Regions from separate parts of the Cohnella soli genome, predicted to be linked through region 1. Evidence: a T-box and tRNA genes for the amino acid it is inferred to sense, from the RefSeq annotation. Region 1 holds a T-box; the other holds one or more tRNA genes.

Region 1 (4,503 bases):
AGTACGTTTCGCCAGCAACGCTGCCGCCGGCGAATACGGCTGGCAATTGTCTGCTGCGGGCACGGTCGACAACGACGAGGTCATGAACGTCATGCCGGGCTGGAACAATCATGTCGGCAACCTGCCGATCGTGAACCGGAACAAAGGGACGTTCTACAGCCAGCTGACGTGGGAACGGGTGTTGAATCGGCCGGTCAAACCGCGCATCGTCATGATCAACTCCTTTAATGAATTCGCGGAGGATACCGGTATTCAGATTGCCGATACGAGCGGTCTAGCCGCCACCTCGGAGAAATGGACGAACAGCGAAGGCGTCCTGGATCCCGCGATGTACTGGAACATGACGAAAAACTATATCCGTCAGCTGCAAGTGCCGACCTCCACTTCGAAAGCGTCATCCGGTTTCTCCAGTACTCAGGGCGCGAACGGCTGGTCCTACGAGGAATGGCAGTTCAGCGGGACGACGCGGATGATCGTACCGATGACCTGGGATGCGGGTAACTGCAGATGGAAGGGCGGCGCCACGTACGCCTTGATCGGCAACAACTGGCAGCATCCGGACGTCAATCGGCAATCGGTCCGCGTCTTTACGGCTTCTTCGGCCGGCTCCGTCACCGTAACGGGCAATATCGCCAAGCAAACCGCGAACGGCAACGGCGTACGGGTCCAAATCCGCAAAAACGATCAGGTTATCTGGCCGAGCGGAGGTGGTTATGTTACTGTAACCGACACGGCGGGCGTGACTCCGTTCCTGACGACAACGGTTGCAGTCGGCGACAAGTTCCAGTTTGTTCTCGACAGCAACGGCGCGATCGATTACGACGGGACGAACTGGAATCCTACTGTCACGTACAGCTAGAATCGGAATCGGAAGATGAAACGGCATCGTCTGCGCGATTAAGACGATGCCGGTATCCCGTTTGAAGCCGCTGGCTCGCAAACGTGGGTGGGGGACATTATCTCAGAACAGATATAGGGTGACATTATCACAGCACAACGACAACACTAGCGGGTTAACTTGACATCGTTCGCGCGGATGGCTATAATCATGGCATACTTTGGCTGAGAAGAGGAGCAGTAGTCGCTGCAGCGTCACCCAGAGAGCCGGCGGAAGGTGTAAGCCGGTTGGCGCATACGACGAACTCGCCTTGGAGCCACCGGGCCGAACGAGTCATTTTCGCTTAAGCGGAATGATTATCAAGCCGGGCGTTACCTCTCGTTACGGGGTTAGAGTGGGCGGCGATCCAGGCAGGACGTCCGTCAACTAGGGTGGTACCACGGGAATTCGAACTCTCGTCCCTAGCGTTAATGCTAGCGGCGGGAGTTTTTTGTTGCGACAATTAGAACTTGAGGGAGTTAATGACCATGTCTCACGACAACGCGCACGGCTACCAGCCGACGAAGATCGAACCGAAATGGCAAAAAGTTTGGGACGGGAACAAAACGTTCCGTACGACCGAAGACGCGGGAAAACCGAAATTTTACGCGCTCGACATGTTCCCTTATCCATCCGGAGCGGGGCTGCACGTCGGCCATCCGGAAGGGTATACGGCAACCGATATCGTGAGCCGTTACAAGAGGATGAAAGGCTTTAACGTCTTGCACCCGATGGGTTGGGATGCATTCGGCTTGCCGGCGGAGCAGTACGCGCTTCAAACCGGTCGTCATCCGCGTGAAATTACATTCGAGAATATCGACAATTTCCGCCGACAAATCAAATCGCTCGGTTTCTCGTACGACTGGGACCGGGAGTTCAGCACGACGGATCCGGACTATTATAAGTGGACGCAATGGATTTTTATACAACTATACAAAAAAGGTTTGGCCTACGTCGCCGAAGTGCCTGTTAACTGGTGTCCAGCGCTGGGCACGGTGCTCGCGAACGAGGAAGTAATCGACGGGCTTAGCGAACGCGGCGGCCACCCGGTCATCCGCAAGCCGATGCGTCAGTGGATGCTGAAAATTACCGAATACGCCGAGCGTCTGCTCGAAGATTTGGAAGAACTCGATTGGTCCGAGAGCATCAAGGATATGCAGCGCAACTGGATCGGCAAGTCTTCCGGTGCGGAAGTCACGTTCGCGATCGATGGTCACGATGCTGCGCTGATTGTGTTCACGACGCGTCCTGACACGCTGTTCGGAGCGACATATTGCGTGCTTGCGCCTGAACATGAATTGATTGGGTCAATCGCTTCCGCCGAGCAGAAGGCGACAGTCGAAGCTTATGTCGAACAGGCAGCGCGCAAAAGCGATCTTGAACGCACCGACCTGGCAAAAGACAAAAGCGGCGTGTTCACGGGCGCGTATGCGATCAACCCGGTGAACGGCGCGAAGCTGCCGATCTGGATCGCCGACTACGTGCTTGGCGGTTACGGCACGGGCGCCATTATGGCTGTTCCCGGTCACGACGACCGCGACTGGGAATTCGCGAAGAAGTTCGGCTTGCCGATCATCGAAGTCGTGGAGGGCGGCAATGTGGAAGAAGCCGCGTATACGGGCGACGGCAAACTCGTCAACTCGGACTTCTTGAACGGACTTGCGACGAAAGAAGCAATCGCCGCGATGATCGCGCGTCTTGAGCAAGACGGCAAAGGACAAGGCAAAGTAACATACCGGTTGCGCGACTGGTTGTTCAGCCGCCAACGGTATTGGGGCGAGCCGATTCCTGTGCTGCACTACGAGGACGGCACGATGGACACCGTCCCGGAAGAGGATTTGCCGCTTCTGCTGCCTGACGTAGACGCGATCCAGCCTTCCGGCACCGGCGAATCTCCTCTCGCTAACGTGACGGAGTGGGTGAACGTCGTCGATCCGCGCAACGGCAAGAAGGCGCGTCGCGAGACAAATACAATGCCGCAATGGGCGGGAAGCTGCTGGTACTATTTGCGCTTCATCGATCCGAAGAATGCGGATGCGATTTGCTCGCCGGAGAAGCAGAAGGAATGGCTGCCGGTCGATTTATACATTGGCGGCGCGGAGCATGCGGTACTGCATTTGTTATACGCGCGGTTCTGGCACAAAGTGCTGTACGACATCGGCGTCGTGAACACGAAAGAGCCATTCCACAAGCTTGTTAACCAAGGTATGATTCTCGGTACGAACAACGAGAAAATGTCCAAATCCCGCGGCAACGTCATCAATCCGGACGACATCGTTACAGAATTCGGCGCGGATACGCTTCGCCTTTACGAGATGTTCATGGGGCCGCTCGAAGCGACGAAGCCTTGGAATACGAATGGCGTCGAAGGCGTGTTCAAGTTCCTGGCTCGCGTGTGGAGACTGTTCGTGAACGAGGAAACCGGCGAGCTGAACGCCAAAATCCAGGATGTACCTGGTGACGAAACATTCCGCCGCACTTGGCACAAAAGCCTCAAAAAAGTCGGCGAAGATTTCGAGAACTTGCGCTTTAATACGGCGATCAGCCAGTTGATGATTTTCGTGAACGAAGCGTACAAGACGGAAACGTTGCCGAAACAAGCGATGATCGACTTCGTTCAAATGATTTCTCCTCTCGCACCGCATATCGCGGAAGAGCTGTGGGAGAAGCTTGGATTTGCTGCCGGCTCGATTTCGTACGCGGCTTGGCCTGCATTCGACGTCGCGATGACGGTCGACTCCGAGGTAGAAATCGTCGTGCAAGTGAACGGCAAAATCGCCGATCGTTTGAAAGTTGCAGCCGACCTCGACGAAACGGGGATGCAAGCTGCCGCGAACGAGTCGGAGAAAGTCAAGGAATTGCTCGCGGGCAAAACAGTTCGCAAAGTGATCGCTGTTAAAGGCAAGCTCGTCAATATTGTTGCGAATTGAGTTTGTGGATGGAGTCTCGCTGTAACCGAGCCGATCTTAATGCGGCCTAACGCACGCGTCGGTCTGACGTAACTACAATAATCCAATGATGCGCGTGAAGAACACGCCGCTATTCCCCTTTTGTAGGGGATTGGCGGCGTCTTTTTTTTGATTAGGTGTTTGAGGAAAGGGAGAGTAGGGATGACGTTCGAAGAAGCTTACCGGAAACTGATGGAGGAACAATTGCGTACGGCGAGTGGGCAGAGGCTGGAGATGCTGAAGAAAAACCGGGAAGGAACGAAGAAGTTGCTGGAAGTCGTCGTGTGGCCATCATTGCGCTCGTGCGACAGTTTAGTGTTGGAGTACGAGTTCGTCGGGGCGAATGGGGTGAAAATGTATGTCGATGCCTATTACGAGCCGCTCGCTCTCGCATTCGAATGCGATGGTTTTGTCGTGCACGCTGAACTGATCACACGAGACCGGTTCGACTTTGAGAAGATGCGCATTCGCTCAATGGCGTTTTCGCGAATGTTGTACGTCCCCTTTAGCCGTGATCAACTCGACAAGCAACCTGAGCAATGCAAGCGTGTGTTTCTTGAACTGCTTGGGCATAGCACTAGCGTTAGAGGTAGTAAATGGATGGAGGAGTTGTCTGTCTTCGAGCGGGAGGTGATTCGGTACGCATTTCGTTTAAGACGTCCATTTAGGCTCGATGAC
Region 2 (4,503 bases), on a different contig from region 1:
GGACCAAACTGCCGACCGATAAGACCAACACTTGCAGCGTCACGCTTCTAGCCAGATAGGCTGTACGCGTACCGATGGCTTTCAATATCCCGAATTGACTGGTTTTCTGAATCGTGATGACATAAAAGAATACAGCCAGCACAAAGGCAGAGATGACAAATAAAAATGCGATCATCATCATAAGCGAGCCTTGCTCTTCTTTGTAGCCCGGAATCGCGGATACTGCTTCGGACTTCTTTATCACTTCCGTATTGGGCAGCAGGGACTGAAGTTCCTTCACTTTGTCACTCGAGGCTTTAATGGCGATCGCATTGTAAATTTTACTGCCCGACGCCGAGCCGTTTCCTTGACGTATATGTGTTTGTTCTTGAAGATTGATCCAATCCTGATTATTTAGAAAGACAGCCGGAGTATGACTGAACGACTCGTTTTTTACAAAGCCGCTTACGGTCCATTTTTGTCCCGAAGCTTGATCTACAATAATCGAGCCGATTTTAACTCCGGAATCAGACAGCTTTTGATCGACAAGAACATGATCTTTGGTCTGATCCGAGATGGGCGATCCTTCCGTTATTGTCGGCGCCAGCCATCCATCGAGATTAACCGCGAGCAGCGTCACGTCAATCTTCGTCGTTTCCCCCGATGGAATAACCGTTGTCATTTTCACGCCAAGCGATTGTGCATTCTCTTTCCCTACTATGGAACCGGCCTTATCAACCTGATTCTGATCGATCTGAGATCGGGTGAAACGGTGATTGGAGTCCTGTTCCAACACAAAATGCGTTGCAGCCATATTCTTAACGGAAGCGGCGTTGTCATACGCCAGCCCCTGCGCAAGTCCGGTGACAAACAGAACAAGAAATGCAACAAGCACCATAATTGTAGCGATTAACGTATACCGCGCCTTTGCAAACCTCATTTCTCGAATGGCTAAATACATTGTGCTTCCCTCCTTCGGTATGACTAAAGTATAGGAAGCGAATATGAACGGACGGTGAATAACAGGTTACAGATGAGGTAGTGTCGCGGATAGGCTAATGAAAAGAAAATAAAAAAAATCCCTTCGTATCAAGGGATTTCGAGCTTATTCTGTGGTGCCGAGAACCGGGGTCGAACCGGTACGGTAGTCACCTACCGCAGGATTTTAAGTCCTGTGCGTCTGCCAATTCCGCCATCCCGGCAAGATGATCATAATGGTGGGCCTTGAGGGACTCGAACCCCCGACCAATCGGTTATGAGCCGACCGCTCTAACCAACTGAGCTAAAGGCCCTCGTCTCGGTCAGAGAAAAGGTTGGTTGCGGGGGCAGGATTTGAACCTGCGGCCTTCGGGTTATGAGCCCGACGAGCTACCGGGCTGCTCCACCCCGCGTCATCTGAACACGTCGACAATAATTAGCGACAAGGAATAATATACTATATTGGACATACAATCGTCAACCTTTATTATGATTTTTCGCCCGAATTGTGCGAATCTTTCTCTGCTCCGTCCACTTGCGATTTCGCCATCTCTGCCAGCTTCTGCAGCAACATATGCTGCGGCATATGCATCAGATGCTCGAGCGGCACCTTCATATAAGCAGCCAGCTTAACAGCCGTGTCGGCGGATATCGGCATTTTGCGCATGTCCATGTGCGTTCCCCTCCATTGCGTTGCTCTCTGTCTCAGCTTAGCACAGGAAAAGCTTCCAGCCAACACCGGAGCGGGCAAAAATTCGAATCCTTTATGGCATGTATCGCACGCCGTATTTGCCTTTTTTGGAACGGAATACTTCGATTTCTCGAGGCACATCGAGTCCGAATACCCAACCATCATGCTCCATTCGCTGAACCAGGCAGCCTGCTTGGAATTTGCTGTCGTACAGCTTCGACCAATACACCCATTTCATCATCGTTCCTCGATCTCCTTTTCGTGTAAACCGTGGATGATCATAGGATGCCCGCGTTTCCCGCGAAAAAAACGAACCGCTGCTCCCGGTCGGGAGTAACGGTTCGTTTCTTATGACACTCATTTGAACTTGCTGCTTCTTCTTAGCCTGCGCTTGCAGCAGCCTCGACTTTGTCATACATGATGCCGCCACCACCGCCACCGCCGTATACGTCGTCGAATACGCCGTCGATTTGGCCTTTCGGATTCGTTTTGATTTTTTGCAGCAAATCGTTGCCTTTTGTCTCCCAGCCTGCCAGACCTTCTTTTACCGATTTCTTGCCTTGCATAACTTCCATGTAGAAACGGTTGCCGAGCTCCGTCACCATATACAGGTTCGGTTTTTCACGTAGCAACTTCTGTTCTTTCAGAGAAGATTGCAGCATTGGAGCAGGCTTCACTTTCGTAAATGCATCGACATTGTAGCTCAAGCCTTCGCGCACTTTCACGAATTCTTTGCGAGCCGGCATTTCGTACGTGCTGCGCGCCTTCAGCTTCGACCATTCTTTGCCGTTCATGAACTTCACGAACTCCCAAGCATCGTCCGGGTTCGCCGCCTTAGAGTTAATGCCGGACAGGTTGTTCAGATAAATGCTGCCGCCGACGCCTTCGTGTCCCGCGTGGAACGGAACGCTGACGACGTCCCAATCGAGCCTCTCCAGCTTGAGCTTGTCGGCATTGTCGTTATATTGTTCGATTTGGTTGATCAAATCGTAACCGCCGATCGTCATCGCGACTTTACCGTTCAGGAACAATTGGCCTTGGAATGGATTGTTTCTGCCATCAGTCTTCGGTTCGCTGTACATCGCGTTCATGTCTTCCTGACGAGGCGTAACGTGGTCTTTGTACAAGTCCGAGAATGTTTTCCATACCGCTTCCCACTGCGGCGTATTGACGGTCATCGTCTCCGCTTTGTCGTCGTACATTTTCAGTTGCAGCGGAGCCGCAAAATTTTGCAAATCCCAGAAGTTTTCGCTGCCGCCCCACTGGTTAAAGCTAAAGCCGTATACCGCGTCTTTACCAGTGCCCGATTTCATTCTGCGCGCGAGATTAAACACATCGTCCCAGCTCATGCCGTCTTTCGGCATTTCAGCGCTAACTTTCTGGAACAGTTTCTTATTATAGTATAAGGCCGAAGGTGTAAACGTCGGGGTAAGAGCATAAACGAAGTTGTTGCCTTGCTCCTTGATCGAATCAATCACTGCCGGTACGAAATCGTTCGGATCAATGGAGTTTTCCTTCATCAACGGATCGAGCTGCTTAAGCAGGTTCTCGTTTACGAGAGGCGAAAGCATGCTCATATCGAAAATCATAACGTCGACCGGGTTGTTCCCCGTCATGATCGCTTTGACCTTCTCGAGCGGATCAGGCTGCTCTTGCTGCTTCGACTGGTCTTCGAATTGGTTTTCCGTGTAGTCGATCGCAGGTACGATCTCGATGTCGATGCCGTCATGCGTCAGCTCGAACATGTCTGTGAATTGCTGACGGAACCATATTTCATCCTGCTTGCTTCCGGACATTGTGCCGATGCGAAGCGTTCTGCGAACGTCTGAATCTTTGCCTTTGTCGGTGCTGCACGCCGCCAGGGTAGGTACGAGCAGGCTCAGCGCCATGCCGGATAACATCCACTTGCGGGTCATTTTTTTCTTGTTCATGCGGGTGGGTCCCCCTCCAATGATTTCGGTTTCGTGATGACGATCTTGTCGCCATCGAACTCCATACTCGCCTTGTCTCCAATCGATAAAGCACTTAAATACTCTTTCGGAATTTGCAAGCGCCCGACCCGATCGACGACAACGAATGCTTCGTGTCCTTCGTCCGTCTCCTGCCCGGCGGACAAGGACACCGCCGAATCCAGATTCGGGTTGCGTTTGATAAATTCCGTACTCGTCAGTCCGTCGCGAATAGCGACGACCCGGTCAACCTTGCCCGCGAGAGACAAGTCGTGCGTAACAATAACGATCGTGACACCGAGTTCCTTGTTGAATTTGCGGAAAATATCCATAATAATGTCCGACGTTCTGGAATCGACGGAACCCGTCGGTTCATCGGCGAGCAGCAATTGCGGCCGATTCGCCAAGGAAATGGCGATCGCGACGCGCTGCTGTTCGCCGCCCGAGAGCTGCTGCAGCTTGTTGTGCATCCTTTCCTTTAATCCAACCCACTCGAGCAGTTGTTTCGCATAGGCCCGATCGAGCTTGCCGGAGAACATCATCGGCATCTCGACGTTCTCGAGCGCGGTCAGGAAAGGGAGCAGGTTACGGGCGTTATTTTGCCAGATGAATCCGACCGTGTCCCGCTTGTATTTCACAAGCGCTTCGTCGTCCACCTTGAGCAAATTCCACGGCCCGACTCTTACTTGCCCGGCGGACGGTCGGTCAAGCCCGCCGAGAATGTTCAGCAGCGTCGACTTACCGCTGCCGCTGTTGCCGATGATCGCCATCATCTCTCCGGGTTTGACGGAGAGGTTCAGCCCTTGCAGGGCGACGACTTCCAAATCGTCGGCTTTGTAAATTTTTACGAGCCCTTCGCATTGAATCATCGGTTACCTCTCCTCTCCCAGCTTGACGGCTTGATGC

What was found. A T-box is a leader RNA that pairs with one kind of tRNA and senses whether it is charged. The one in region 1 lies ahead of leuS (leucine--tRNA ligase), so its partner is inferred to be a tRNA-Leu.
Region 2: it encodes a tRNA-Leu, which carries the amino acid that the T-box ahead of leuS (leucine--tRNA ligase) is inferred to sense. The anticodon was not compared.

The regions. Positions count from the first base shown of each region.
Region 1 is NZ_JBHSMI010000029.1:63,446-67,948, reverse strand. It holds gene ACFPOF_RS20695 (FG-GAP-like repeat-containing protein) at 1-859, shown strand, start outside; T-box leader at 1,056-1,304, shown strand; gene leuS (leucine--tRNA ligase) at 1,366-3,807, shown strand; gene ACFPOF_RS20685 (hypothetical protein) at 3,988-4,503, shown strand, end outside.
Region 2 is NZ_JBHSMI010000020.1:91,408-95,910, reverse strand. It holds gene ACFPOF_RS10200 (ABC transporter permease) at 1-940, opposite strand, end outside; tRNA gene ACFPOF_RS10195 (tRNA-Leu) at 1,093-1,181, opposite strand; tRNA gene ACFPOF_RS10190 (tRNA-Ile) at 1,195-1,271, opposite strand; tRNA gene ACFPOF_RS10185 (tRNA-Met) at 1,294-1,370, opposite strand; gene ACFPOF_RS10180 (YycC family protein) at 1,445-1,624, opposite strand; gene ACFPOF_RS10175 (hypothetical protein) at 1,722-1,889, opposite strand; gene ACFPOF_RS10170 (ABC transporter substrate-binding protein) at 2,029-3,579, opposite strand; gene ACFPOF_RS10165 (ABC transporter ATP-binding protein) at 3,576-4,466, opposite strand; gene ACFPOF_RS10160 (ABC transporter permease) at 4,470-4,503, opposite strand, start outside.